Regions from separate parts of the Paenarthrobacter sp. CC6 genome, predicted to be linked through region 3. Evidence: riboswitches for the same ligand, from Rfam matches in the RefSeq annotation. Region 3 holds a riboswitch; each other region holds the start of a gene.
What was found. Region 3 has a riboswitch for cyclic di-AMP ahead of PV760_RS13290 (M23 family metallopeptidase). Riboswitches for the same ligand answer to the same signal wherever they lie in the genome.
Positions count from the first base shown of each region.

Region 1 (7,179 bases), on a different contig from region 3:
GGAAGCGGTGGTACTCCGCGGCGATGGGTTCCTTGACCTTCATGACCATGTCCGCGCGGCCCCACACGTCATCGGCTTCGTTGACGATTTCGGCGCCGGCGATCGAGTATTCCTCGTCGGTGATGCCCGAGCCGAGGCCTGCGCCGCGCTCAACCAGAACGGTGTGTCCGTGGGTGCGGAACTCGTGGACGCCGGCGGCCGTGATGGCTACGCGGAACTCGTTGTTCTTGATTTCTTTGGGGACGCCGATGATCATTTGCTGGCTCCATCGTTAGCGGCCTGTTCGGCCGAATATTTGCTGCGGGCTGTGATTCCAGAATAAATCCGGCTGTGAGGCAGGCGACATGGATTCCCGATCGGCCCGGGAGCAAAACCCCGGAAATTCAAGGAACTCCTGCCGTCAAGCTCGACATTTGTCGAGCACCAAGGCGTCAGGTGTCGCCTGCTGTTGGTACGCTTTCCGGATGCAGCAAGACGTGGAACAGATCGTTGAACGCGTAGCACTGAAGCTCGGCCGCGGACTGTCCTTGGAGGACCTCGACGGCGTTCTTCTCGCCTACAGTTCCAACCAATCCCACGCAGACCGCGTCCGGGTGAATTTCCTGCTCAGCAAGCGCGTCCCCAGCGACGTCAGCGCCTGGCAGCTCTCGCACGGTATCTCCACCGCCGTGCGCCCCGTGGTGGTGCCCGCCAACGACGAACTCGGGATGCTCGGCCGCGTCTGTGTCCCCTTGTTGGTCCGCGGTTTCCGTGTGGGGTACTTGTGGGTGCAACAGGACCTTGAGGAGCAAAGCGCGACGGCGATCCTCGCCCAGTTGCCCGGCGTTCGGGACGAACTGGACCTGTTGGCGGGCTTGCTCCTGGACTCGAACACGGCCGAGTCCGAGTTCCGGCGCAGGCGTGAGCAGGAGTTCCTCTCGGCCTGTGGCGGCGAATCGAACGCCGTGGCGGCCGTTGCGGGGTGGAAGGAGATCCAAGGCCGCGGCCCGTGGCAACTGGTGACGATCCTTGACGCCGAAGGTGCCCGGTCCGACGTCGATCCCATCGCGGCAACCCTCACGCACCGCTCAGCCGCGCTGCAGTCCACTATCGGCGTGAACGCGGCTTTGTTCAGCGCGGGCACGGAAACCCACTCGGTGGTCCTGTTCCGGGAATCCGGAGGACGGGCAGACCACGCGCAGGTCCTGGTCCATTACCAGCTTGAGCTCGCCAAGCGTGCCGGCCGGACCGTGGACCGCGTCATCCTGGGGATCAGCGAACCCTTCCAGGTGATCAGGCAGCTCGCGGGGGCGTACCGGCAGTCCAAGGTTGCTGCGCAGGCGGCGGCCGTGGATGCGCAGCTCGGGGAACTGGTGGACAGCCGTTCCGTGGGCGTGTACCAGCTCTTTGACCGCCTGCTGGCACCGGGCGGCTGGGACGATACCGGCTCGGTGCATTTCCGGACGCTTGAGGACCAGGACAAAAACGGCGAGCTCCTGCCGGTCCTGGAGCTTCTCTACGACAACGACAGTGCCGTGCAGGATGTCGCGGCGAAACTTCACCTCCACAGGAGCAGCATCTACAACAGGCTCGGACGCATCCGCCAGCTCATCGGTGCTGATCCCTTGAACGGTGCCATCCGGCTTGAATTGCATGCTGCCTTGAAGGCGCGGCGCTGGGCCGGCAGGCCGCGGATCTGAGCCGGACCGCGGATCTAAGCACCGGCAAGACTCAGCGTAAGAAACAGATAAGGCAGGTACCCGCGCGGGTACCTGCCTTGTCTGATGCCAATGCGCTTGCCTGGCCGTTCACGGGGGAACGCGTCAGGAGCGCCTCAGCCGCTGGCAACTCCAGCGGCCCAAACGGTGCCGGAACGTTGCCGTGCGGCTGCTGCTGCAGTACCGCCCGTGCCAGCCGGCGTGCACGTTGGTGCGGGGCAACCGCGTGCTCACTGCAGTGCCTTCTGTGCGGCGTCAAGGAGCGATTCCAAGGTGGACGCCTGCGGCTGAGGCGACGTGCCTGCGGTGGGCTTGCCGGTGGGCCGGGGCTTTGCCGTTTGCGTTCCCGTCGGTGTTGGCGTCGGGGTCGGCGTGGGAGTGGTGGTCGGCGTCGGCGTCGTGGTGGGCGTCGGTGTTGCCGGCGGCGTCGTGATCGTGTCCGAGGGCACGTCGCCGGGCGCCGGCGCAGGTTGGGTCGGAGCCGGAGTGCCGGCTACGGGGGACGGCGCTGCGACTGCCGGGGCGGACGCAGAAGGGACCCAGACGGGGTCTGCCAGTGAGACGTGCGGTGAAGGAACCGACGACGGCGAAACCGCCGCAGGTGCCTCCGGTACCGTGGCCGGTTGGCCTGCTTCGGATGACGATTGACCCGACGACGACGGGGAGGACGCTGTGGTGTAGGAAGCCCGGGGCGCAGGGGCTGCCGAGCCCGGTTGGCGGTCCTCGCCACTCTGGCCGCCGCTGGCTTCCTGGGCCGGACTTTCCTGACCGAAGAACGGAAGCTCCAGTGCCTGCCCGACGGTTCCCGCAGTCAGTACCAGGCCCAGTGCTCCGGCAACCACTGCCATGCGCTGGCTCATGTGCTTCACCGACGCGGCTTTCCGCAGAACAGCTTGGGGTTCGCGGCCAAATGAGGAGGTGGTGCCGAGGGTTGATGCCGTCACCGGCGGAGGTGTCTTGCGGGATGCCGCCGGGGCCGGGGCAGCCGCTTCGGCTCCGGCTTCCCCGCGGGTGGCTGCCTTGCGTGCGGCAACCACGGGAATGGCTGACGTGGGAGGCCCTGGTGTGGTGGATGCCGGAGCTGCGGCCCGCGCGGCTTCGACTACCGGAATCGCTGCGGTTGCCGGCTCCGGGCCTGCGGTTGCCGGCTCCGGAAGCGCAGGGGCTGCCTTCGGCTCGGCAGGGGCGATCACAGCCCTTGCCGCACGCTCACGCTCAGCGGCCCGGGCCGCAGCCCGCGTGGTGGGCGCAGCCGTAGCGGGTGATGCCGGAGTGGGTGCCGTTACGGTGGGGATCGCCGTCGTGGCTGGTTCCGGGGATCCGCTGGGTTGGGCCCGACGGCGTCCGGTTGGCTTGGTGCGCTCGCGCTCGAGTTGCGCGCGGCGTGGGTTATCCATGGTTGGGGACATGGTTGTGCCTCTCAACGCCTGCGAGGTTAGCTGTCGGGTTCGGACGAGGCCGTCCGGCCGCGCGTGGCGGCTTCACCCCAAGGGCTTGCGGAGAAAACAAGCCCGGGAAACTGTGGGTCCCCCGTCTCTGCCGCGGGTCTGGCGGATCCTGGATTGCGGCAGAGCCCGGCGTCAATCCAGAAGCGGCCCAGCGGAGATCGGGTCGCCCTACGACCGTACAGGAGGCGGAAAGTAAAGTCACATTAATGTAACGGGCGGTAGTTCTGCCCCCGCGGGAGGGTGCTACCGCTTAGGCTTCGGGGCCGGTGCGGGGGCGGGGATTTCGTGTTCGATTTTCCGGACCTGGTGGGCTTGATGTGTGGCAGGGCGGAAGACTTCGTCTGCGATCCCCAGCATGCCGCCTGCTGCGGCCCGCCGGACGCCGCGCTTGTTCTCCCGCGCAATCCAGTACCAAAGCGCGCCCATGAGCGCGGGAACTCCGAGCACTGCTGCCAACACGGCCAAGATGTCCATCCGCCAACACTAGCCTTGGGCACGTACTGGCCGGTAGACATGAGCTATGGACCTACCAGTGATGCCGCCCGTTTCGCCCATGCTCGCCAAGTCCGTCCCGAACATCCCCGACGTTGGGCATTACGAGCCCAAATGGGACGGATTCCGGACCATCGTCTTCAAGGACGGGGACGACATCGTCCTGGGCAGCCGCAACGAGAAGCCCATGACCCGCTACTTCCCGGAGCTGGTGGAAGCGCTGAAGAAGAACCTTCCGGACAAGTGCGTTGTGGACGGCGAGATCATCCTGATCCAGGGCAACAGGCTTGAGTTCGAGGTGCTGCAGCAGCGAATCCATCCCGCGGACAGCCGGGTTCGGATGCTTGCGGAGAAGACGCCGGCGTCCCTGGTGGCGTTCGACCTGCTTGCCCTCGGCGACGAGGATCTGACCGGCCGGCCCTTCGCCGAGCGGCGCGCGGCCTTGGAGAAAGCCCTCGCCGACGCCCGGCCTCCTGTGTACGTAACGCCTGCGGTGACGGACCTGGGGCGCGCCAAGGAATGGTTCGTGCAGCTTGAGGGAGCAGGCCTCGACGGCGTGCTGTCGAAACCGCTCGACGGCACCTACCAGCCGAACAAGCGGGTGATGTTCAAGACGAAGCATGAGCGGACAGCCGATTGCGTGGTGGCCGGGTTCCGTTGGCACAAGACCGCGAAAGTTGTGGGGTCGATGCTCCTGGGGCTCTACGACGACTCCGGCCGGCTTCATCACGTCGGCGTCGTGGCGTCATTCCCCATGGCAAAGCGGGAGGCGTTGGTGGCGGAGCTTGAGCCCTATCAAGTGGAGCTCGGCGACCATCCGTGGGGCGAGTGGGCCAAGCAGGACGATTCGCCCGGGGGGTCACGGATGCCCGGGGCGCAGAGCAGGTGGAGCGCCGGAAAGGACTTCTCCTTTGTGCCGCTGCGCCCCGAACTGGTGATCGAGGTGGCCTACGACTACATGGAGGGTGACCGGTTCCGCCACACGACGCAGTTCCGTCGGTGGCGGCCGGACCGGACTCCTGAAAGTTGCACGTACTCGCAGCTGGAAGAGCCTGCGGAGTACGACCTTGGGGAGATCCTGAGCCTGCCGTAGTGGCCCGGCGGGGAACTACTCCTCGTGCCCCTGGTCGCTGCTCATGCTGCCTTCGGCGGGCGGGGTTTCTCCCGGGGGCACGCCGCCGCCTGGCTCGAGGCCTGTGACGTTTCCATCCAGGGGGTCGGGATTGGCCGAGGAAGCGGGGTCGTCGTCCTCGTCCTGGCGCATGTCGGGATCTTCGTGGATGCTGTCCGCGTCGGCGGTAGTGTCGATGGGTCCACTGGCGCCGCTCACGCCGAAGGTCCGGGGATCGTCTTCCGGGTCATAGCTGGTCATGGTGAGCCCTTTCGTAAGTAAGCTTACTAATTAGCTTGCTCCGCCAGCCTATCCGGGACGGGCCGCGCCAACAAGGCCGTCCGTAGAGGTGCCCGTGCCGGTGCGGCTCCCTGCGCCTCGGCGTCCTGCTTGCTCAGCGGTGCCGGGTGGTGGCGTTGACGAAGCTGCGGATGGCGTCCGCCACGGCTTTGGGGCGCATGTGCTGGGCAACGTGGCCGACGCCGGGAATTTCCACCAGACGCCCTTGGGCCACCGCCCGCGAAAGCCTCAAGGACCAATCCGGTCCGGCAACATGGTCGCGGCTTCCCCGGAGAACCAGGACCGGGACATCGATGCCGGACAGCCGATCCAGGGTCGGGTACTTCATCATCACGGGCAGTTCGGTGACGTACCAGCGCGGTCCGCACCGGAAGTAGTCCCCCATGACGATCCAGTTGGACGAAGGACTCTCGCGGAGGATGCCATCCAGTGTCAGGGCAATCGACTGCTGCATCACGTTCTTGTGCCGCGAATCGACAACCGGCCCCATGAGCACAAGCTGCCGTGCACTTTCCGGCCGGTGCAGTGCAGCCTCAATGGCGAACTGCACCCCCATGGAGTGGCCTACCAAAATGTAGGAGTCGATGCCGCGGGATGCCAGGGCCCCGGCAATGAAGGCACCGTAGTCCTCGACCTGGAGTTGCCTGCCGGGTCGGGGAGTGCCGGCGAAGCCCGGCAGGTCGAAGGAGTACGTGGGCGCATGCGCCGCCAGCACGGCGTGCAGTCGTGCCAGGTACCGGTGGGAAACCCCGATGCCGTGGATCAGGATGTAGGCAGGCTTCTCTGCCGACCCGGCCCCGGCCCCGGCCGCGGACCCGGGTTCGGGAGACCCCTCGGTCCAGAAGATGCGTCCGGTGAGGCCATGGGCCTCTATGTCGGAGGACAGTAGCGCGCTCATGCAGGACAAATGACGGAAAAGTACCTTGAAGCCATACAGCTATTGAACAGCATGCTGTCGGTTTCGGAGGGCTCGCCGGTGCGAGCTAGTCCCGCGCAGCGTCGTCCGATTCATTGGAGTCGGCCGGCCGCGCATCAGCTGCCTTCGCAGCGTCAGCCGCCTCCCGGCGTCGTGCGATTTTCGATTCGGTCCACATGGTGACCGCCACGAACACCGTGCACGCGAACATGAAGGTGGCCACAAAGTTCAATCCCATGGCTGAGCCCAAGGGTATGGCAAGGGCAAGCGCAGCCAAACCGGCCACGATATGCCACCCTTTGAAATTGCCCACCGATCAAGCGTAACCCCGGGCTTTACAGGTCCCCGCCTGTTGGCTGGGATCGTTGCTTGATCCTTATCACTCGGACGCTTTCAGTCGCTTTCCGCAGCCTCCGCAGCGGCGGTTTCGTCCTGCTTCCGCTTCTGGGTTTCCAGCCACGCAATGATCGCCGCCTGCCGGATCCGACGATGCGTTCCCCGGTATTCCACCGGAATCTCGCCACGGTCGGTCATGTTCCGCAGATAGGTGTGCGAGATCCCGGCAAGCTCCGCAGCCTGCGAAGTCGTCAGCATTTCCTCCACGCTGCTGACGGTCACCGTTTCGCCCCGCCCGAGCCTCGCAAGGAGGTCGACGACGGCGTCCCGCGCCTGATCGGGCAGGCGGTGGACCGTGCCGTCCACGAACACGGTGATGTCGTCGCTGTCGTTGAGGGAGCGCGCCAGGTTCCGGGCGTCGTCGGCGGGGAGGCCCGCTGTGACGCGGGGAGCTATCAATGCCATGGCAGAAGCCTAGCCTGCGGCGTGGAGGAAGAACTTACTCCGCGTCCAGATCCGTTTCCAGCAGCTTCACCAGTGCGTCCAGCGCGGCATCGGCACCGTCCCCCTCGGCCCGAAGCACCACCACGTCACCCTTCGCAGCGCCGAGGGTCATAAGCGAGAGGATGCTGGCCGCGTCCATCGCTTCGTCCTCGGGCTGGCCCTGCATGGCGATGGTGACATCTACCGGCTGCTCGCCGGCTGCCTCAGCGAACAGGGCAGCGGGCCGGGCGTGCAGTCCGGAGCGGCTGGCTACGGTTGCTGTGCGTTCTGGCATGGTTTCTCCTTGCGTTGGTGCGGGAAGGGTTAGAGGCCGAGCTCTTCGAGCACGGGGAGCTTGGCGCGGACCCAGTCGCGTGCCTCGGTGGCGCTGGGGGC
Region 1 covers NZ_JARDAN010000034.1:21,146-28,324, reverse strand. The annotation lists gene ald (alanine dehydrogenase) at 1-256, opposite strand, end outside; gene PV760_RS20990 (PucR family transcriptional regulator) at 465-1,679, shown strand; gene PV760_RS20985 (hypothetical protein) at 1,928-3,094, opposite strand; cyclic di-AMP (ydaO/yuaA leader) riboswitch at 3,110-3,260, opposite strand; gene PV760_RS20980 (hypothetical protein) at 3,389-3,619, opposite strand; gene PV760_RS20975 (ATP-dependent DNA ligase) at 3,666-4,730, shown strand; gene PV760_RS20970 (DUF6480 family protein) at 4,746-5,009, opposite strand; gene PV760_RS20965 (alpha/beta fold hydrolase) at 5,143-5,946, opposite strand; gene PV760_RS20960 (hypothetical protein) at 6,032-6,277, opposite strand; gene PV760_RS20955 (helix-turn-helix domain-containing protein) at 6,358-6,765, opposite strand; gene PV760_RS20950 (HPr family phosphocarrier protein) at 6,800-7,078, opposite strand; gene ptsP (phosphoenolpyruvate--protein phosphotransferase) at 7,108-7,179, opposite strand, start outside.
Region 1: another riboswitch for cyclic di-AMP. It lies ahead of PV760_RS20985 (hypothetical protein); the one in region 3 lies ahead of PV760_RS13290 (M23 family metallopeptidase).

Region 2 (7,179 bases), on a different contig from region 3:
CGACGGGGACGTTCCTGCCCAGGGCGTCATAGGCGGACCGCACTGCTTCAGCGATGTCGGCCGGGACCCCGGCGTCGAGGACCAGGGAACGGGCCCGCCCGGCCAACCGGTTCAGCCCTGTAAGGTCAACCGTGCTTGTCGATTCCAGGGCCGCACAAATGTCACCCAGGCCGCTCGATGACAGCGCACGCCGATATGCATCCGTGGTCAGGCAAAAGCCTGGCGGCACGGGTAAGCCGGCGCCTGCAAGCTCGCCGAGGTTCGCTGCTTTGCCACCCACCTCGGGAAGCATGGGTCCACGAATATCCGTGAGCTGCAGCGTGAACACCGGCATCCCTTTTCCTGCGCCTTTTCCTACACCGCGCCGAGCATCGGACCAAACTTGTCGCGGTCTGCCAGACGGGGATCCTCGCGGTCCGGAACAACCAACACGGGTCCTTTCGCATGGTGCAGGACGCCATCCGATGTGGATCCCAACAGCATGCCCGCAAACCCACCGCGGCCACGGGTGCCCAAAACCACCAATTCCACGCTGCGGCTGGTTTCCACCAGAACGTCAACAGGCGAGCCGTCCCTGAGGTCCGTCTCGATGGTCAGTTGCGGGAAATGGCTCTGCAGCCAGGCAACCCCCGCGTCCAGCTGAACCTTGATATCGGCAAACAAGGCGTCCCGGTCCAAGGGAGCGGGGACCCAGGCCAGGGAACCGCTGTACTGCGGGACAGCGCAAATGACACGGAGCTTGGCTCCCATGCGTTGGGCCTGCTCAGCTGCTTCGAGCACAGCGACCCGCGCCTGCTCCGAGCCGTCCACGCCCACTGCAACCACGTTTTCCACGATGCGGGGGCCGGCCTTGGCGTGCTCGGCCTTGATGTGTTTGTCCTCGGTATTCTCGCCGAGGCGGTCAGCGCAATAGAGCGGGACAGTTACTGTGGGGCACTTGGCATGGGCGGGCAAGGCGCTGCTGACTGAACCCAGCAGACGACCTACGAAACCGCCGCGGCCACGGCTTCCGAAAACCAGCAGCGCTGCCTCTGCGGAAAGATCCAGCAGCACGCCTGCTGCGTCGCCGTTTTCGACGGAAGCATCAACGTCGATGGAGTATCGGGCGACCTTGTCCATGGCCTGCTTGACAATGGCTTCCGCGCCCTCGCGAATGACCGAATCGTCCACGGTGGCGTATCCGCCGTCGAGTCCTGAGGCGGCGAAAATAGGAACCGAGTACGCCGTGACGATGTGCAGCGGAAGCTGCCTGCGTTCGGCCTCACGTGCTGCCCACACCAGGGCGCACTGCCCGTGTTCCGAGCCGTCCACTCCCACGACGATGCCGCCCGGTGCCACTGTCAGGCCCTCGCCGTCCTGTGGCTCTTCACTGTGTCTGCCGTGCTGGTCCATTTGGGGCCCGCCTCTCCACCTACTGCTTGATGTTCCGGCCATTCTGCCAGAGGTTTTCCGCATCGGATTCCTCGAGGGCTCGATTGTCAATGGCCAGGGGCAGGGAAATCCGGAATTTCCCTGTCCAATGCCCACTATTCTCGGTCGGCAGGGCCGAATCAAGGTGGCTCGGCTGTATGTGTATAACGGTCGGGGCTCGGTTTCCGGACCCCGTTTTTGTGCTGCTGATGAACACACGGAACACGCTGTCAGGGAAGGCTATCCATGCGCGAAAAAGTTCGGTAGTGTTCGAGTCACCGAATGGCCGGCGAACGTGTCCTACAGCACACTCCGGCCATTTATTTGCGGCCGCTTGGGGAACTCGGACGCGATCCCACGCGATGCCGCAAGGCACACACGTCAAGGAGGAACCAAGCAGTGTCACACGCGCCTGATTCCGGCACGGAACGCACAACCACCGTGGTCATAGGAACCGGCTTGTCCGGCCTGGCAGTTGCCAGTGAACTCAGCCGCTACGGCGTGGGCTCCATAGTGGTGGATGGTTTCGGTGCCCTGTCAGCCACCGGCCCGGCGGTCCACACAGGCATGCTTCAACGCTGCGAGGTCACCGATCCCGCGTCCATCCAGGAACGCAACGAAATCCTCCGCCACTTACGCAATTACGCGGCCAGCCACCATCTGGACGTACGCAGCACCACCAGGGCCGTCCGCCTGGATTTCCTGGGCGCGGACCCAACCCAGCACATCGGGTACGGGCTCGCCGCAAGCATGACCCGGAGCGGTCTCCATGCCTCTGGCCCCCTCGAATCCGCCCCGCGCCAGTGGGCAGTCCACACCGCCAACGGGATTCTCCTGGCAGACCATATTGTGGTCACACGCTGCGCCCAGAGCCAGCTGCGCCGCATGCTGGCCGAACTTGGAATCGCCGTCGGGCAGAACCTGGTCTCCGCGATGCGGGCAGTGGGGATGCACCTGGTGGGCGTGGGCGAGCTCATTACGCCCAGCCCCAAGGAAGTCCTGCGGCAAGCCAAGGCAGTGGGCCAGGCAATCTCCACCAAAGTGGCGCTCCCGGGCGGCCCGGGCATCGCCATCGCCTAGCCGGCATCATTCACGGCAGCCGCAACACGAATTTTAAACGCCAAAGGCCGGTGTCCTCGAAGATGAGCTTCGGAGACACCGGCCTCTGCGTTGAAGCGTGAGGCTTATGCGCCAGCGCGTACGTACGTGATGGGACCAGTAGCGGTCAACCAGCTGATCGGGTGGATGCCCGTCTGGTTGCCGTTGATGCCACCGCTGATTGCCTGGCCGTTGCCGATGTAGATGGCGACGTGGCCGGACTGGACGATCATGTCGCCCGGCTGCGGGTCGCTGACAACCTTGCCGTAGTTCATGAACTGCATGGGAGCGAGGTCGCCAACCGGAATGCCGGCGGAACCGAGGGCCCGCTCAACCATGGCGGTGCAGTCCTGCATGATGCCGATCTGGGCGTAAGCCGAGGCAACCATGGCAGCGTTGACGCCACCGGCAGCGGGAGCAGCAGCTACAGGAGCAGCAGCAGGTGCAACAGCGGCCGGAGCTGCAACTGCAGCCTGGGCAGCTACGGGAGCCGCAGCTGCGGCAGCGGTAACGGCAGCCGGCTTGGCAGCGGGGGCTTCAACTACAGGAGCCGGCTTTTCGATGACCGGAGCTGCAACGGAAGCAACAGCCGGACGCTCGAAGTTGACGGTAGCCGTAGAAAGAGCGGTAACAACCTTGGTGGGGGCCTCGGAAGCGGTCTCGGCGACCGTGGCGGGGCTGGCATCGCGCTGGACCGGAGCCTCTGCAGCGTGTGCAGCGACAGAGCCGGTCAGAACGAGTCCGGAAGCTGCTGCGATAACAGCTGCCTGGCGGCCAGCGCCGGAAGCGTTGCTGGCAACTGCCTTGGAGATGGAGATGAACGGATTAGGACGTACGCTGTCCGCCTTACGACGGCCGCGAAGAATGCGTGAAGACATGAAAGAGCCTCTCCCGATGCCTGCGAGGTTAGCTGTCGGATTCGGATGGGAGTCACCCGGCCACTATCCCCCGCTGTTCAGCGGAAGCTTCGTGACTTCACCCCAAGGCACGCTCGAAAGCGGCCCAAAATGGGTTCCCCGTCTCTGCCGTAGGTTTGTCTGCGAACGGATTCCGGACTGCGGCAGAGCTAGGCAATCAGGCCGGAAGTGCCCGCTACGTGGAACAGGCACAGGTACTACCGTACGCGATGATCCCGTCGAAGTCACATTTAAGTAACGAGGACTGCGGCTTTGGCGTGTCGCGGTAACCGAACCGAGATATTCGCAGCTACGTAGAAAAGCCCGCTATTCCGCGGCTTCCGGGCGGTTTTCGTCATCCGAGCCGGCAAGTTTCCTGCGGGCTGTAACGGCAAGGAAGATCACGAGCGCAACCGCAACAACCGCAATGACAACAATGCTCCAGGGGAACGGCTGGGACGCATCTGCGGCGGGCGAACTGCTGGCTGTTCCCGGAGGCGCCGTACCCGCGGACGGCACCGTTCCCGAGGTGGCCGAAGCGGACGCCGAGGGGGCGGCCGAGCCGCTTGCCGCCGTCGTGCTTCCCGCTGTGGCCGTGAACTTGAAGGTGCCCTCGATGGGGTGCGAATCGGAGCTGACAACGCGCCACACCACCGTGTACTCCCCCGCCGGCGCGCCGGCCCGGAGCTTCTGCACGGCCTGGCTGTCGATGATCTCGACCGGCCCGTCTGCCCAGTTCTCGCCGCCGGAGGTTACGGAGACGCCCGATCCGATGGCCAGAGGCCGGTTGTTGAACGTAATGGAGACCGACGCCGGCACTTCAGCCACGGTTGCACCGTTCGCCGGCGCTGTGGATTCCGCGACGTCGTGCGCGGACGCCGGAGCCGCGGAAAACAGCAGGGCAGACGCGAAGGCAAGGGCGGCGACGACGGCGGCCAGAAGCGGGCGGATGGTACGCATGGGGCGGTTTCTCCTAGTGTTGGCTTCCTTACAGACTAGGGGAATGGTCCGAAGCTCCCACATTCAACGGCATAGGATTTGAGAGCACACTCCCCCCAATACCCGGAGACCTTCATGCTTAAACAAGGTTCTGCAGTGGACCGCTATTTCAAGATTTCCGAACGTGGCTCCACGTACTCAAGGGAAATCCGTGGCGGCTTCGCGACATTCTTCGCCATGAGCTACATCGTTGTGCTGAACCCGCTGATCCTCTCGGGGGCAGACTCCAGCGGAGCTTCCCTGGGCTTCACCGCGGTCGCAGCCACCACGGCGTTCGTCGCCGGCATCCTGACCATCCTCATGGGCGCCTGGGCCAAGCACCCCTTCGCTGTGGCTACCGGGCTGGGCGTGAATGCGTTCGTCGCGGTTACCGTGGCCTCGCACCCGCAGCTGACCTGGCCCGACATGATGGGCCTTGTTGTCCTCTCCGGTGTCACGATGCTCATCCTTGTGCTCACCGGCTTCCGCACCGCGGTTTTCAAGGCTGTGCCGGAGGCGTTGAAGACGGCGATCGTGGTGGGCATCGGCTTGTTCATTGCCCTGATCGGCCTGGTGAACGCCGGTTTCGTCCGGCGCATCCCGGACGCTGCGGGCACGACTGTTCCGCTGGGCCTCGGTGTTGACGGGAAGCTCATGGGCTGGCCCACTCTGGTGTTTGCCGTCGGTTTGATCCTGACCATCGCCCTGGTGGTCCGCAAGGTCCGAGGCGCCATCCTGATCGGCATCGTGGTCTCCACCGCTCTGGCTGCGATCCTCGAATTCACCCTCCACATCGGCCCCAGCTTCGATGGCAAGAACGTCAACCCCCGTGGCTGGTCCCTGGTGGCCCCCACTTTGTCGGAGTGGGGCGCTCCGGACCTCTCCCTGATCGGCAAGGCCAACCCCTTCGGGGCCTTCGAACACCTCGGCTTCATCGCCGCGGCGCTGCTGGCGTTCGTGATCCTGCTGAGCATCTTCTTCGACGCCATGGGCACCATGGTGGGCCTGGCCAATGAGGCCGGAACCGTGGACAAGGACGGCAACATCCCGAACGTGGACCGCGTGCTGCAGGTGGACGCCCTTGGTGCCATCGTCGGCGGCGGGGCCTCGGTTTCCTCCAACCAGATCTTCGTTGAATCCGGCGCGGGCATCGGCGAGGGTGCCCGCACCGGCCTGGCCTCGATCGTGACCGGCGTTCTCTTCCTCATTGCCATGTTCTTCACACCGCTGATCAACCTGGTGCCATTCGAAGCCGTGGCCCCCGCGCTGGTGGTTGTGGGCTTCATGATGGTGTCCCAGGTGGGGAAGATCGACTGGCAGGACTGGGGAGTCGGGATTCCCGCGTTCCTGACCATCGCCTTGATGCCGTTCACGTACTCCATCGCCAACGGCCTGGGTGCCGGGTTCATCTCGTTCGTGCTGATCCGCACCTTCCAGGGCCGCGCCCGCGAAGTCCACCCCTTGATGTGGGCTGTGGCCGCTGCGTTCCTGCTCTTCTTCGGCATCGGAACCGTTGAGGAACTCCTGGGCGTCAAGTAGGCATTCCGGTATTTCAGACACCCCGGACCCGGAACTGCTGGTATTGGCAGTCCGGGTCCGGTCTGCTTAAAGCATGGAAACACGCGCCGTAACTGTAGATGTCAGCCCCGCCCCGTGGATCGGCCGTTTCGACGGCGACGGCGTTGCGCACCGCCGCTGGTGGCAGGCCGTCACCCCGCACACGCCCGCAGCGGCCAGCACCGCCTCGCGTCCCGCCGTCGTGCTTGGGTTCTGCAGTGACGCCGGCGTTCGACGCAACAAGGGCCGCACGGGTGCCGCCGCGGCGCCGGCCGCCATCCGTTCGGCACTGGGACCGCTGGCTTACCACCTGGAACGGGACGTGTTCGACGCCGGCGATGTGGTTGTGGAGGGCGACTCGCTGGAGGCGGGCCAGGAGCGCGCCGGCCATGCCATCTCGGGATTGCTCGACGCCGGTAACCTCACCGTGGTGCTGGGCGGAGGCCACGAGACCGCGTTTGCCAGCTACTTGGGCGTCGCCGGCTCGGACGTGGTCCAGGGCAAGCGGCTGGGTGTGCTGAACCTTGATGCCCACTTTGACCTGAGGGATGAGCCCACACCGAGCTCGGGCACGCCGTTCCTTCAGATGGCCCGGGCGGAGGCCGCCGCCGGGCGCGAACTGCAGTACGCCGTCGTCGGAATTTCCGAGCCGAACAATACCCGGACCCTTTTTGACACGGCGCAACGCCTGGGCGTGAAGTATCTGCTGGACGAGCAATGCTCACCGGAAGCCGTGGAGGTTTTTGTAGCGGATTTCCTGGCTGGCGTGGATGTCCTGTACCTCACGATCGACCTCGACGTAATGCCGGCCTCGGTGGCACCCGGGGTGAGCGCTCCTGCGGCCTATGGCGTCCCGCTGCCCGTGATCAGCGCGGTTTGCCGGCAGGTTGCCGCCAGCGGGAAGTTGCTGCACGTTGATGTCGCCGAACTGAATCCGGAATTCGACGTTGATTCCCGGACTGCGAAAGTTGCAGCACGTTTGGTGAACACGCTCCTGGGATAGTCGCCCGCCCCTTTTCCCTCCGGCCTTCGCCGCTTAGCCTGTGTGGAGGGAAGGATGGCGATGCGCGCAGTTCCTGTGCAGGACAAGTGGGCCTGGGTCTCCGGGCTGCTGGCCGTCGGCCTGGGACTGGCGGCGCACCTGACGGCGGGCGGCAGCGCTCCGGCCCTTCCCGTTCTGCTTGGCTCCGCCGCACTGTCCTGCCTGGGGGCCCAACTCCTGGCCCGCTGGGTCCACGGG
Region 2 covers NZ_JARDAN010000036.1:3,097-10,275, reverse strand. The annotation lists gene PV760_RS21205 (PEP/pyruvate-binding domain-containing protein) at 1-334, opposite strand, end outside; gene PV760_RS21200 (universal stress protein) at 355-1,392, opposite strand; gene PV760_RS21195 (NAD(P)/FAD-dependent oxidoreductase) at 1,810-2,490, shown strand; gene PV760_RS21190 (NlpC/P60 family protein) at 2,595-3,386, opposite strand; cyclic di-AMP (ydaO/yuaA leader) riboswitch at 3,390-3,557, opposite strand; gene PV760_RS21185 (copper resistance CopC family protein) at 3,732-4,364, opposite strand; gene PV760_RS21180 (NCS2 family permease) at 4,479-5,921, shown strand; gene hutG (formimidoylglutamase) at 5,995-6,942, shown strand; gene PV760_RS21170 (hypothetical protein) at 7,003-7,179, shown strand, end outside.
Region 2: another riboswitch for cyclic di-AMP. It lies ahead of PV760_RS21190 (NlpC/P60 family protein); the one in region 3 lies ahead of PV760_RS13290 (M23 family metallopeptidase).

Region 3 (7,179 bases):
GGGAGGTGGGCGTCTTTTTGGTTGGCAACGGCTACGCCCCGGTCATCACGGTCCGGGATGGCAATGGTGATACGGCATTCAGCGGACCGGTAGTGGGCATCCCGAACGATGGGGTTTACACGTCAACGGTTGTCATCAAGGTTCCAGATGCCCGTCCGGCGCAACTGGGTTTCGTGGGATTCTTTCTTCCCTCCGCGATCAAAAACGAGGAGGGGGTCGCCTACAGCTTCGACCCGGACCCGCTGAACCCCCAACTGAACCTGAACTCCTACTATGGGGATCTGGGCCTGGACACCGGCGCGCCGCAGAATGTCTACAACCTGGATGTGAAGGGATTGACCCAGCTCAACGGCCGGGAACTGCCTGCCAAGGGCATCACACTGGCTCCCGGTGGCACATACACGCTGCCCGAGGGCAAGGGAAGCATCAGCTTCGATGGCCTCAAACGCTACATTGGCGTGGACATCCGCAGCACCCCCGGACAGACTGGCGTTCTGATCTTCTCGTTGATGGCCGTCGCTGGCCTGCTGGCCTCGCTGTACGTGAACCGCCGCAGGGTCTGGGTCCGCGCCGGCACCCACGAGGACGGACGAACCATGGTCGAATACGGTCTGCTGGCCCGCGGCGAGGACCACCGCCTGGCCGCCGAAGCGGCGGCCATCCGCGCACTGCTGGTCGGGCAGTGGCAGCTCCAGGAGGACCCCGGTGGCGTATAGGTTCCTGCTGTCCTGGCGTTGGGCCGGTTTCCTGATGATGGCAGCACTGTTCGCCGCCGCGTGCATTGGACTCGGGAACTGGCAGATGGATCGTCGGAATCAGGCCGTGACAGAGATCCGCAGGGTCCAGGAGAACTATGACAAACCCCCCGTGCCGTTCAAGGACGCCAGTACATACTTCGCCGTTGCCGACCCTGAGGCGAAGTGGACGACTGTATCGGTGACGGGCTGGTACCTTGCGCAGGACCAGAGAATCGTCAGGAACCGGCCCAACAATTCCGCCGCCGGATACGAGGTTCTGGTCCCGTTCCGGTTGAGCTCCGGTGAGACGATCGCGATCAACAGAGGATGGCTGCCGATAGGCAATGACCGGCCCGGATACCCCGACGCGGTGCCCGGCCCGCCGACCGGTGAGGTTGCAGCGGTCATCCGGATCAAGCCGTCCGAACCTGATCTCGGCCGTGACGCGCCCGAGGGCCAGCTGGCCAGCATCGACCTGTCCCATTACGGGAGGCAACTGGATTACCCGCTCATGACGGGCAGCTACGGGGTGATGGCCTCGGAGTCTCCACCACCGTCCGTGGCCCCCCAGCCACTCGCCGCACCCGCCGTCAAGGAAGGCTCGAACCTGTCCTATGCCCTGCAGTGGATCACCTTTGGAGTTCTGGCGTTCGTCGGCTTCGGATACATGGCTCGGCAACAGGCCCGGATCGGGCGCGAGGAATCCGACATGCCGGAGAACACGGCGGACCCGGCTGAAGCCGTTCAGCAGCCCCGGGTTCCCTCCCGGCCCAAGCGCTCCGGCTCCGAAGAAGAAGACGCCCTTCTGGACTCCATGGGGCTCTAAGCCCCCCGCCCTGGGCCGGTCGACAGTGGCATCCAGGCTGTCACACCGACAGGCCCCTGGGCGTGGGTGTCCGGTTCTACCCTCCTCCGCAGAAACGAACCGCGTACTCGTAAGAGAACACCAGGATCCTTCAGCTGGCCCCGACGTGCTCCGCGGCACCGGGACCTCAATCACAAGGGCTCCGTGGTGGCATGCCCCGGTACCGGAACCATCCCGAGGTGGGGTTCGTTGACACCATTGGCTGCACATCTGACGACATGCCCAGATGTTGCTGTGGTCCGGACCGCCGGAAGCAGCACCCCGCCGGGTTCAAGCCCCGGTGCCGCCCAGCGCCGTGTCACGAAATTGTAACGATGACGCTTTGTGGCTACTATTAGTTCAGGTTTTTCTGTACTAAAACCCTTGATGCCGTACGCTCAGCCCCGCCGGCGGCATCAAACGACTATCCCTTTTCACGGCGGGGGTGGAGGACCCACAATCGGCAGCCAGCCTGCCTTGGGGTGGAGCCGCGACGCCGGTGGTCAGATGGCCACCGGGTCAGCGGCCGGGCATTTTCCTTGGCTCGAACCCGACAGCTAACTTCGCAGGCGAACGAAAGGATCCCCTTTGACTTCCTCATCCCCCCATGGCCGGCGCCGAAAACCAACCTCGGGTCCCTTCCCCCGCGCGTCTGCCCCGACGACATCCCCGACTACGCCGCAGCACCGGGGTGTGCCGGCCGCCGGGCCAGGCGGGAGTCGGCGCAAACAGGTCACCGCTGCCGCCACGCTGAGCGTCGCCGCGATCCTGACGGCCTCACTCACCGCAGCCCACGCCGGCCCAGCCCCCACCGGAACAGCCACCGGTCCCGCCGTGCAAGCCTCAACGGCACAAGCCTCCAGTGCACCGGTTCAGGCCTCGGCCGGGGCATCCATCAGCTATGAACGGCCGGCTGTCACCACCGAGCAGGCGCCGGTTCCCGCACCGGCCAAGGCCCAGGTTGCCGCCGCGGGCACGGCAGCACCGAAGGCTGTCGCTGCCGCACCCGCTGCTTCCTCTGCCCGGCTCGGCGCGCCGCTGGCCAGCATGTCGGTCACTTCGCCGTTCGGTATCCGCTCCAGCCCGATCAGCGGCTCCGGGGAGCTCCACACCGGTCTTGACCTCGTGGCAGCGTGTCAGACCGCAGTATTCGCCGCGGGCGCTGGAACGGTCGTGGAGGCCGGTTGGTCCGCTTATGGAGGCGGAAACAGGATTGTGGTGGACCACGGTAACGGCCTGAAGAGTACTTATAACCACTTGGCGTCCATCGAAACCTCTGTCGGGGCGACCGTGACCGCCGGCCAGCGGCTTGCCGCGGCCGGGACCACCGGAGCCTCTACCGGCTGCCACCTGCACTTCGAAGTACTCCTGAACGGTCAGACGGTAAATCCGCAAGGCTGGATCTGACCCGGATGGGGGCACCTCCCACCCTCCAGGGGCGGGGTCAGCCAATGATCGGTCGCTCTTCGGGGTAGTGGTACAGCTGGCTGCGTTGGCGCAGGGCCAGTGCAGCGGCCAGGGTGACGGTGCCGACGCGCCCGGCGAACATCAGAGCCGATAAGACGTACACCCCGATTGGCGGCAGCTCGGCACTGAGGTTGGTGCTCAGTCCCACGGTGCCAAAGGCCGAGATGGTTTCGAACAGTACCCGGTCAAGGGAGGCCCCGCTGATCTGCAGGAGCAGAAAGGCGGCGACGGACACAAGGGTGGCTCCTGCGACGATCACGGAGATCGCCACCCGCATGGTGCCCTGGGGAATGGTGCGGCCATAGACCTTCACGTCGGCATCGCCGCGGGCTTCGGCCACTATGGCCAGGAACATGACGGCGATGGTGGTCACCTTGATGCCGCCGGCTGTGGAGGCCGACCCGCCGCCGGCGAACATGAGCGCGTCGGTGAGGAGCATCGTGGTGGATTCCATCTGGTTCTGATCCACCAGGTTGAAACCGCCCGAGCGTGTCATGACAGAGGCAAAGAGCGAATGGATGACCTTCTCGCCGGCCTCCAAGGTACCGATGGTCCGAACGTTGTCCCACTCCATGACTGCCCACAGGACCGTACCTGCCGCGAGCAGGATGAGGGAGACCTGGATGGTGAGCTTGGTGTGGAGGTTCCACTTCTTCCAGTTCAGCCCGTTCTGCCGGAGGACCATGACTACCGGGAAGCCCAGGCTGCCGAGGAAAACGCCCAGCATCAGCGGGACCAAGATCCACAGGTCGGTTTCGTAAGGGACGATCCCGTCCGAATGGGGTGTGAACCCTGCGTTGTTGAAAGCTGAGATGGAGTAGAAGACGCCGTGCCACACGGCTTGCCAGAACGGCTCGCCCAGGACCACGAAGCGGGGGATCAGGGCGATGGCCAGCCCCGCTTCGATGACCACCGAGGTCACGATGACGATCCGCAGGAGCGTACCGACTTCACCGAACCTTCCGGCGTTGTTCATGGCTTCCTGGGCGATGAGCTTGCCGCGCACGCCCAGGCGCTTGCTGACCATGAGGGCCAACAGGGACGCGAGCGTCAGCGTGCCCAAACCCCCGACGAAAATGCCCACCAGGATGACCAGCTGCCCGAAGAAGGACCAGTGCGTGGCGGTGGATACTACTGTCAGTCCGGTGACGCAGACGCTGGAGACGGCCGTGAACATGGCCTGATGGAGGGGTGTTTGCTCACCGGTGGCGGAGGACGCCGGCAGGGACAGCAGGCCGGTGAAGAGCAGAATCACCACCACGAAGGCGCTGAAAGCCAGCCGGGCAGGGGAGGTGTTGGCGATGTTGTCGATGAGGTCGCGCAGGCCGGTTAGGATGCCCGCTCCCTCGCGGTCCGGTGGGCCGGGCCTCCGGTTGGCGGTCCTGGGCTTTGGCTGGTTCCGGGCCATGGGCATTCCTCGATTGGCGGGGCGATGAAGGTTTGGGGCGGGGCCCGTTGACGCGGCTCTGGTGCACGTCAGAGGTTCCACGTCCGGCACGTCGGGCCGCCCGCGGAGCGATCCATCCTTGCGGCAGCAGGACTTAGGCCGCGCTCCGGGGGCCCTTTTTAGAAACCGGAGGTGCCAATGAACACGTGAAGGAACGCGAAGAAGATGGTCGCGGCCACGGCCACGTAGAGCAGGGCAGTGATGATCCAGCCGGACTCGCCCACAATGCGCGCGGCCTGTGCGGGGACCTTGATGATTCCGTGGGTGAGGTTTCGGGCCGTGACCCAGACGAAGAGGGGAATCATTGCTGCCCAGACGATCATGCAGAAGGGGCAGAGGATGTGGATCGAGTACAGGGCCTGGGACCATAGCCACACGACAAAGGCAAAACCAAGGGTGACGCCGGCCTGGAGCCCTGCCCAGTACCAGGGCGCGAAGGTGGCGCCGGAGAGCAGTGCCATGCCGGTGGTGATGATGACAGCGAACGCCACGATCCCGATGAACATGTTGGGAAAGCCGAAGACCGAACTCTGCCAGGTCTGCATGACCTGGCCGCAGGAAATCCAGGGATTGATGTCGCAGGCGGTTTGGTATCCGGGGTCTTTGAGGACTTCGAGTTTCTCCAAAACCAAGGTGCCGGAGGCCAGCCAGCCGATGACCCCGGTGATGAGCAGGAGCCAGCCAAGGGGCTTGTCGCGGGTGAAGCGGGGGGCCTGTGACTGCGCGGTGGAACCGGCAGTTTGCATCGTCCCGGTCGGTGGTGGGGTGCTGGTCATGGGGAGGGATTCCTTGAGGTTGGATTCACGGCGGGGCATCTGTTCAGGATCCGGCCGCGGCGGAGGTGATCAGTGCTTTCAGGGTTCCTTTTTGGGAGACCCCGAGGATCCGAGCACTGACGCGGCCTTCTGTGTCGAGCACGAGGGTGGTGGGTACCGCGCGGGGCGGGACGTACTCGGTCATTGCCAGCAGCACGCCGCCGTCGCTGTCATCAAAACTGGGGTATTGCACGTTGAAGGTCCGTTCGAAGGCTTCTGCGGTTGCGGCGTCGTCGCGGACGTTGACCCCGTAGAACAGCACGCCCTTGTCCTTGAATTCGAGGTGGAGGGCGGCCAGGTCCGGCGCCTCGACCCGGCAGGGTGCGCAGGCTGCGTACCAGAAATTCAGGACCACGACCTTGCCGGCCCAGTCCTGGGCAGAAATCTTCTCGCCGTTGAAGAGCTGGCCTTCCAGGGAGACCCGGGAGCCGCGTGAGGCGGGTGGGTATTCGTTCACGGACCCGTCTCCGGCGATGTAGTTTTTGTCGTCTCCGGCTTTGGCCTGCTCGGCCAGATCATCCTGGCTTGCGCAGCCGGCGAGGGCAAGCAGTGCCCCGCCCAGGCCCAGGATAGTGCGGCGGCGGGGTCCCCGGTGCGCTTGTGGTTGACTGCTCATGAGGTTGTCCTTGCTTTTCGTATCAGAGTTCCGGGGTGGACGTGCCTAGACGGGCATCAGGAACGTTCCGGCGAGGTTTTGCAGTTGGTAGATCCATTGCACCCACAAGCCGGACACCATCAGGACACCGAGGATGATGAGCATGACGGCGCCGCCGATATTCACGGCCTTGATGTGCCTGCGCACCACGAGCAGGGCCTTGGATACCCAGTTCAGGCCCAGGGCCACGAGGACGAAGGGAATGCCCAGGCCAAGGCAGTAGACAAAGGCGAGCAAGGCCCCGCGCCAGGCGCTCCCGGCGGTGACGCTCAGGCTGAGGACGGCGCTGAGCGTCGGTCCCATGCAGGGGGTCCATCCCAGGCCGAAGACGATTCCGAGCAGCGGGGCGCCGGAGAGCCCGTTGCGGCCGGGGATCTGGAATTTCCGGGTCTGTTGGAGCCAGGAAAATCGTCCGAGCAGCACCAGCCCCATGAGGATGACCACGATCCCCAGGCCCCTCATGAGGGGATCCTGCCAACGGATCAACCAGGCCCCGATCGCGCCGAAAGCGGCCCCGTACAGGGTGAACACGGCCCCGAAGCCCAGAATAAACAGTCCAACGCCGGCCAGGACGCGTCGCCTGTTCCGCGGTTGGGCCGGGTCCGTAAGCCCGGAGACGAAGCCCAGGTAGCCCGGAACCAGCGGAAGAATGCAGGGCGACAGGAAGGACACCAAGCCCGCCACTGCCGCCAGGGGAAGCGCCAGGACCAGCGCCCCGGAGGTTACCATCGAGGCAAAGTACTCACCTATGTCCACCGGTCAGCGCCCCTCTTCTTTTTAGGGGCCAAGGCCGGGGTGCGGATGGACCCCACCACCAGCAGGCCGACTCCAACGGTGACGAAGACGTCGGCAAGGTTGAAGGTCGGGAACCAACCGGTGTGCAGGTAATCAACGACCCCGGCCCCGTCCGTTCGGTCCACCAAATTCCCGACGGCGCCGCCGAGCAGGAGGATCGCTCCGGCCCGGGACACCCGGTTGAATCCGGGAGCCGCCCGGTACAGGTAAACGGCCAGCACCGCCACGATCGCTGCCGTCGCTGCGAGGACAATCCACGGGGACAAGGTCGCGCCGAGGCCGAACGCGACACCGGTGTTGTATGCTAACCGGACGTTAACTACTCCGAGGTCCCAGAGCTGGCCTTGGCCCATCGTCAGAACCACGGCGGATTTGACCAGCAAGTCACCCAGCGCCAAACCAGCGACCGCCAGTGCCAT
Region 3 covers NZ_JARDAN010000011.1:47,253-54,431, reverse strand. The annotation lists gene resB (cytochrome c biogenesis protein ResB) at 1-716, shown strand, start outside; gene PV760_RS13295 (SURF1 family cytochrome oxidase biogenesis protein) at 706-1,563, shown strand; cyclic di-AMP (ydaO/yuaA leader) riboswitch at 1,993-2,166, shown strand; gene PV760_RS13290 (M23 family metallopeptidase) at 2,170-2,988, shown strand; gene PV760_RS13285 (TrkH family potassium uptake protein) at 3,026-4,456, opposite strand; gene PV760_RS13280 (vitamin K epoxide reductase family protein) at 4,615-5,241, opposite strand; gene PV760_RS13275 (TlpA family protein disulfide reductase) at 5,315-5,926, opposite strand; gene PV760_RS13270 (cytochrome c biogenesis CcdA family protein) at 5,972-6,721, opposite strand; gene lspA (signal peptidase II) at 6,712-7,179, opposite strand, start outside.

Region 4 (7,179 bases), on a different contig from region 3:
CTGGGGTTGAGATCCTCAATGATGTGGTGTTCACCCAGGTCTCAGTGAGCTTCGGCAGCGATAACCGGACCCACAGGATCACGCAGCGGCTCATGTCCGAGGGGGCGGTGTGGATGTCCGGATCTTCCTGGCGCGGCCGGGAAATCCTCAGGATCTCGGTGAGCAACTGGACCACGAACGCCGGGGACGTTGCAGCGTCCATCGCAGCCGTCCGTGGCGCGGTTGAGGCGGAACCTGAAGAATAGACGCCCGTTACTGTGCCCTGGCCTGCGGCAGCTCAATGCTGTGGGGACGGTGGGCGGACTTCTTCCCGCGCAGGACGACGCGTAACCCTGCGGCCACCCGGGCGGCCGATCCCGTCAGAACCAGCGCGGTCAGGGCGCCCGGCAATAAACCGAGGGGATTGGACGTCAGCAGGACCACAACGACGAAGACCGCAGCCCACCCCAGGGCGCGAAGTACTCTGCCGGGAATACCGCTTCCCGTTTCCGCCACCGCACCGAGCTCCCTCCTAAGCTCACGGACGGGGACCCGTCCCCGGGCGAGGTCGCGCATCAACCGCGCCATACCGCGCAGATCGGCAAAGGCTGTCCGTACGACGTCGACGCTTGAGTTGGGATCGTCAGTCCAGTCCACGGGGACCTCGTGGACGCGCAAACCGCAGAGCTCGGCGTCGATCATGAGTTCAGTGTCAAAGAACCAGCGGTCGTCTTTGATGTAGGGGAGGAGCTTGCGTGCTGCGTCGGCCCGGATGGCTTTGAAAGCGCACTGGGCATCGGAGACGTGGGCGCCCATGAGGGTCCGCAGCAGGGCGTTGTAGCTGCGGGAAATGATCTGCCGCTGCGGGCTCAGGTTCGTGTGCGAGGCCGGTGACAGCCGGGTGCCGACAGCGACATCCGAGTGCCCGGAGAGCAGCGGGGCCAGCAAGGGTGCCAAGGCGGAAAGGTCGGCCGGCAGCTCGGCTTCCATGTAGGCCAGAATGGGCGACGGCGAGTTTTGCCAGACCTGGCGGAGCGCGTTCCCACGGCCTCTGTCCTGGAAACGGACGACGAGAAGTTCGGGCAGTTCCCGGGCCAGGCGCTCGGCTATCCGAAGCGTACCGTCCGTACTGGCGTTGTCGGCAACAGTGATCCGGAACGCGTGCGGCAGTGACTCCATGAGGTGGCCGTGCAACCGGCGGAGGTTCGCCTCGAGCCGCGCTTCCTCGTTGCAGACGGGCACGGTGAGGTCCAGGACAGGAACCCGGGCGGGGACGCCCGCGCCCGGGTCCTGCGGGTGGTGGACTACGGTCCCTGGATCCGTGATGGTCATGGATCCAGAATGAAGGATCAGATTATGAACGCTTTAGGCGGAAGCTGTGACACTACTGTGAGCCCCGGCAAGCACCTGTGAAAACGAAAGAAGCCGCCCCGGTTCCCGCCATCCGCTCCAGTAAGAACTGAGGCAAACGGCGGAAGCCGGGGCGGCAATCAAACAGCTTGGCTTAGTACCAGTTGTTGGCCAAGTGGAAGGCCAGGGCAGCTGACGGGGATCCGTAGCGTTCCTTGATGTAGTTCAGGCCCCACTTGATCTGGGTCTGGTAGTTGGTCTGCCAGTCAGCGCCGGCAGAAGCCATCTTGCCGGCCGGAAGGGACTGGACAATGCCGTAGGCGCCGCTGGAGGCGTTGGTGGCAGTGGTCTTCCAGTTGGATTCCTTCTCCCACAGCGTGTTCAGGGCAGTCATTTCGGCGGCGCTCCAGCCGTAGCTGCCAAGAATGCTGGCTGCGTAGGCCTTGGCAGCAGCGGGGTCATCCACAGCCTTGGGAGCAGCTGCGGCGGCTGCGGCTTCTGCGGCGGCGGCAGCAGCGGCGTCGGCTGCCTGCTTTGCGGCAGCGTCAGCGGCGGCCTTTTCGGCGGCAGCCTTTTCTGCGGCGGCCTGGTCGGCTGCTGCTTGCGCGGCGGCCGCCTGATCTGCAGCGGCTTTATCGGCGGCAGCCTTGTCAGCTGCGGCCTTTTCGGCGGCGGCTTTGTCAGCTGCGGCCTTGTCGGCGGCAGCCTTCTCAGCTGCGGCCTTCTTGGCTGCTGCGGCTTCCTCAGCGGCCTTGTTGTTGCTGGCCTCGGCGGCGGTCCGGGCTTCGGCCACGCGGCTTGCCTCAGGGAGAGTAAGAGCTGCGTTGGCGGCGGTTCCGAGCGATGCAACGCCCAGTGCAGCGGCGATAACGCCGGCTACTACGGACATGCGTGCACCGGACTTGCCGTCACGGGCTGCCTTCTTGAGGACTGACTGCGACTTGGTCGACGGGTTGTCGTTATGGTCGCGGTGACGCGCGGAAGGGCGCGTCTGATCGTTAAATTCAGACATGTGTGATTACCTCTCAGCGCCTGCGGAGTTAGCTGTCGGGTTCGGATGAGGTCATCCGGCCGCGCATCACGCTGCGGCTTCACCCCAAGGGCCGGCAATAAATGCCTGGGCCCGGAGACTCTGGGTCCCCCGTCTCTGCCTCGGAGAAAGTACGGACTCCGGGAAGTGGCAGAGCTCGGCGCATCCCGGATGTGGGCCAGTTGGGGCGACCCACCCTTTCGACGGTACAGGAGGTTTCTGCAGAAGTCACATTTAGGTAACAGAGATCACGACGACGGTGAGTCGCCTTGCCGGGATCGTTACAGTTGTCCGCCGCTCACGGTTGGAAGCCTCACGGCGAATTCAGTACGACCCGGACGGGAGGTCACTTCGACGCTTCCGCCATGCGCTTCAACTATGGATTCCACGATCGAAAGGCCCAGGCCTGACGTTCCTTCCGACCCCGACCGCGCTGCGTCGGCCCGGGCAAAGCGGGAGAAGATCCGGCCTTGGAAATCGTCCGGAATGCCGGGCCCGTTGTCCGTCACGGTCACCACTGCACTGCCGTCGGCCGAGAGCATCACGCCGGTGACAACCGTAGTTCCGGGATCTGTGTGCTTCCTGGCGTTCGAGAGCAGATTGGCCAGCACCTGGTGGAGCTGCGTGGCATCGCCGCGGACGGTGATGGGTTCATCAGGCAACGAGAGCTGCCAAATGTGGTCCGGGGCCATGACCTTCTCGTCGCTCACTGTCTCAACCACAAGCTGGGTCAGGTCCACATCGGTGACCTTGACCGGTTGGCCTTCATCCAGCCGTGCAAGCAACAGGAGGTCCTCCACCAGCGTGGTCATGCGCTCGGACTGGCTTTGGACCCTGGCCAGCGACTTCCTGCCGTCGTCCGTGAAGTTTTCGGTCATCCGCAGCAACTCGGTGTAGCCGCGGATGGCGGTTAGCGGGGTACGCAGTTCATGGGAGGCGTCCGCTACGAACTGCCGCACCTTGGTTTCGCTTTCCTGCCGGGCTTCCAGTGCGCTGGATACGTTGTTCAGCATCTGATTCAGGGCGTAGCCGACGCTCCCTACTTCAGTGCCGGGATGGGAAGCCGACGCCGGGACCCGCACCGCAAGTGCCACCTCGCCGGCGTCGAGAGGGAGGCGTGAAACCTTGGTGGCGACTTCGGAGAGCTGCTCAAGCGGCCGCATGGTTCGCCGGATAATCACCGTGCCAACCAGGCCGATCACCACCAGACCGCCCAGCGATACCAGCACCATGGTCCAGACCAGGGACGCCTCGGCGGTCTGCTTGTCCGCCAGCGGCAGACCCGTCACGATCACGTCGTCGTAGTTTGTTGTCACGGCCACCAGACGGTAGTCGCCGTTGGACAGGGAACGGTCCACAGGGCGGCTGTCCCGGGGGAGTGTCAGAAGTACCTGCTCGTCAGCGTCCGAAAGGGAGACCCTCTTGCCCTGGGCGTCGATCAGGCCTGAACTCCGAACAGTTGATCCGTCGATCCGGGCGTTCAGCGTCCCGGCGGCCTGGCCGCGGGCCTCCAGCGGATCCGGCCTCCCGGACGGTGCGTTCGGAAAGCTCGACGGCGGCCTACCGAACTCGTTCGCGCGGCTGGAGGCCTGTTGAAGCTGTTGGTCCAGTTGCTTGTTGAACACCGCGTCCATGGAGGCGTAGCTGACGATTCCGACGGCGCTGCAGATTGCTACCAGCAAGGCCATGGCTACCAGCACCAGGCGGGTGCGCAAATGCCAGGTGGAGGGATTGAGCCAGCTGCGCCGGGAGCTCCTGGCAACTCCTGAAAGGGTGCCCAATGCCTAGTCCGCGGGTTTGATGACGTAGCCGGCACCACGGATGGTGTGGATCATGGGTGGGTGGTTCGCCTCGATCTTCTTGCGGAGATATGAAATGTAGAGCTCCACGATGTTGGCCTGGCCGCCAAAGTCGTAGTCCCAGACGCGGTCCAGGATCTGGGCCTTGCTGACGACGCGCTTGGGATTTTCCATGAGGTAGCGCAGGAGTTCGAACTGCGTGGCGGTGAGGGTGATGTCCTCGCCGGCCCTGGTCACCTCGCGGGTATCCACGTTCAGGGTCAGGTCTCCCACCACCAGTTCGGCGGTGTCCATGGCGGCAACGCCGGAACGCTGGACCAGCCGGTGGAGGCGGAGGAGGACTTCTTCCATGCTGAAAGGTTTGGTGACGTAGTCATCGCCGCCGGCCGCCAGGCCCACAATGCGGTCCTGGACGGCGTCTTTTGCGGTGAGGAACAGGGCGGGAACTTCCGGGGCGAAAGCACGGATGCGGTTGAGGACCTCGACGCCGTCGAAACCGGGCAGCATGACATCGAGCACCAGCACGTCGGGTCGGAATTCTTTGGCAAGCTTCACCGCCCCGGGACCGTCTGCGGCCACAGCTACGGACCAGCCGGCCATGCGGAGACCCATGCTCATGAGTTCGGCAAGGCTGGGTTCGTCGTCCACGACCAGTGCACGGATGGGGGACCCGTCAGGATGGGTGAGCTGGGGAAGGTTGTTGGTCATGGAGTGCGAGGAGGCCATGGGACAACTCTCTGTTCTGCTGGTTTGCCAGCGCTTTGCCGGTCCTGTGAAGACGCTGTGAACTCAACACTAGCGAGGTGGGACCCAGGCCGGGGTGGCACTTGGTCCTGAAACGGGGGACGATTTCGCCGTCTCTACCAGATTCCGGACAAAAAATTCGAGAAGTTGCCGGCCGACGATTGGACAACGAGTGTTTCAGAACGTGAGATTCCGAATCAGCTGCGATCGCGAACACGAGAGTGCGAATCATGCCCGATCAGCCGAAGAAAATTCACTGGAAGGCTAATATTTCTTCCTCGCAACGAATGAAATGGCGTTCATTTTAGGGGTCCACGGAATTGTGATTTGCAGCACAATAGACCTCTACGTCTCAAAATGTGGACGGTTCGGCGCTTTGTTACTTGCGTGTTGCCATTGTTACGTTGCACACTTCCAATGTGAACAAGAACTCAACAGCACCTGCAGCCGCAGCAACCTGGTCCAGCACACCCGCTGGCCATGATGACCGCTGTTGTCGAATGCAAGCCTAACTTTCCACCCCAAGAAGTTTCAGGCATTCGCCCCCTAGCCCAGCGTTGGGCGCCCCTCCCCAAACTCATTGCGGGGACATTCAGCATTCGAAGCCGCGATGACGGCTATTCACTTTTGAGGTAAGCACTCCATGTCAGTTGCATCTGGATACGTCCACATCTCCGTCCGTAACGCCAACAAGGCCGCGTCGAACGCAGGGCTCCGCCCCGGTTTTGGCAACCGCCCCGGCTACGCTCCCGCCCAGCAAGGCGCCGGCCAGCAGGCTCCCGGGTACGTGCCGCAGGGCTACAACCCCAACTCCTACGGCCAGTTGCGTGCAGTACCTGCCGCCGAGCCGGCACCCATGACTGCGCCCACGCCGGTGATCGCCCAGTCGGACAGGCTGCGCCCCGTCGCCAACGACAACGTGGCCCGCGGTTTCGTGCTCTACATGGGTATTGACGAAGAGACCGCAGCTGCGGCTGGAACCTCCATTGCCAAGTTGGCCCAGGAAATCCGTGCCTACGCGCAGTCCTTGGTGACCGGTGCCGAGAGCTACGCGGCAGTGGCCGTCGCTCCCGCCGGGGCACCCGGGTCCGCGCTCGACGTCGTGCGTTCCACCTTCGGCGACCCCACCGTAGCCTCCCGCCAGCGTGCGGAAGCGGCGCGTCCGGCACCGCAACAGGAAGCCCGCCCCTCAGGCGTGCTGATCGATCTTGCCCGTCGCGAAGTGCACCTGGATGGCGAGTCGTTGAACCTGACGTTCAAGGAGTTCGAGCTTCTCAACTACCTCGTCGAAAACGGCACCCGCACCGTGGGCCGCGACGAGCTGCTGGAAGGCCTATGGCGCAACGCCGAAGAGGTGCCGAACGAGCGCACCATCGACGTCCACATCCGCCGCCTCCGCTCCAAGCTGGGCCGCCTGGCGAACACCGTGCGTACCGTCCGTGGACAGGGTTACCGCTTCTACGAGCACCCCGAGGTCATCGTCTGGGCCGCTCCGGAATACTCGATCTAATCTTTTGACTGCGAAAGCGTCCGCCCTCCAGGGCGGGCGCTTTCGCGTTGTCCGGCCAGTGAGAATTGGCCTCCACGGTCAAGGGGACGGATAGGGTTGATCTATGAGTGACCATCACATCAAGCGGCTTGTGATCATGCGCCATGCCAAGGCCGACTGGCCCACGGGTGTGCCGGATCATGAGCGTCCACTGGAGGAACGCGGACACCGCGAGGCGCCGCTGGCCGGCAAGTGGTTGCTCGAAAACGGTGTTGTTCCGGACTTCATCCTCTGTTCCTCAGCCCTGAGGACGCGCCAGACCTGTACCTGGGTGTGCGACGAGCTCGGGGAGAAGGCGCCCACGCCCAAACTTGAGGACGGCCTGTATTCCGCCTCGGCCAACCGCATGCTGACGGTCATCAACCACGTGCCGGACACGGTGACAACGCTCATGGTTATCTCGCACATGCCGGGGGTGCAGGATCTTGCCATGCACCTGGCCTCCCGGGGTTCGGATCACGACGCCTACATGGATGCCGCCACCCGCTACCCAACCAGCGCGCTGACGGTCATGGAAACGGAAAAGTCCTGGGCTGAGCTCGACGGGCAGGATGCGCGGCTGACGCACTTCACGGTGCCCCGCCACTAGCTGCTGCTATTCAGTCAATTCCTCAGCGGCCACTTCACGCAGCAGGCGGACAACGTGCCGGATATTGGGGCTGGCAGTCATGGTCTTCCTGTACACGATTCCCACGGATCGCTGCTGGGCAGGCCTGACCACGGGAATG
Region 4 covers NZ_JARDAN010000010.1:146,854-154,032, forward strand. The annotation lists gene PV760_RS12540 (pyridoxal phosphate-dependent decarboxylase family protein) at 1-245, shown strand, start outside; gene PV760_RS12545 (glycosyltransferase) at 253-1,311, opposite strand; gene PV760_RS12550 (aggregation-promoting factor C-terminal-like domain-containing protein) at 1,484-2,341, opposite strand; cyclic di-AMP (ydaO/yuaA leader) riboswitch at 2,347-2,508, opposite strand; gene PV760_RS12555 (sensor histidine kinase) at 2,641-4,140, opposite strand; gene PV760_RS12560 (response regulator transcription factor) at 4,144-4,884, opposite strand; gene PV760_RS12565 (winged helix-turn-helix domain-containing protein) at 5,546-6,412, shown strand; gene PV760_RS12570 (SixA phosphatase family protein) at 6,516-7,040, shown strand; gene PV760_RS12575 (LysR family transcriptional regulator) at 7,047-7,179, opposite strand, start outside.
Region 4: another riboswitch for cyclic di-AMP. It lies ahead of PV760_RS12550 (aggregation-promoting factor C-terminal-like domain-containing protein); the one in region 3 lies ahead of PV760_RS13290 (M23 family metallopeptidase).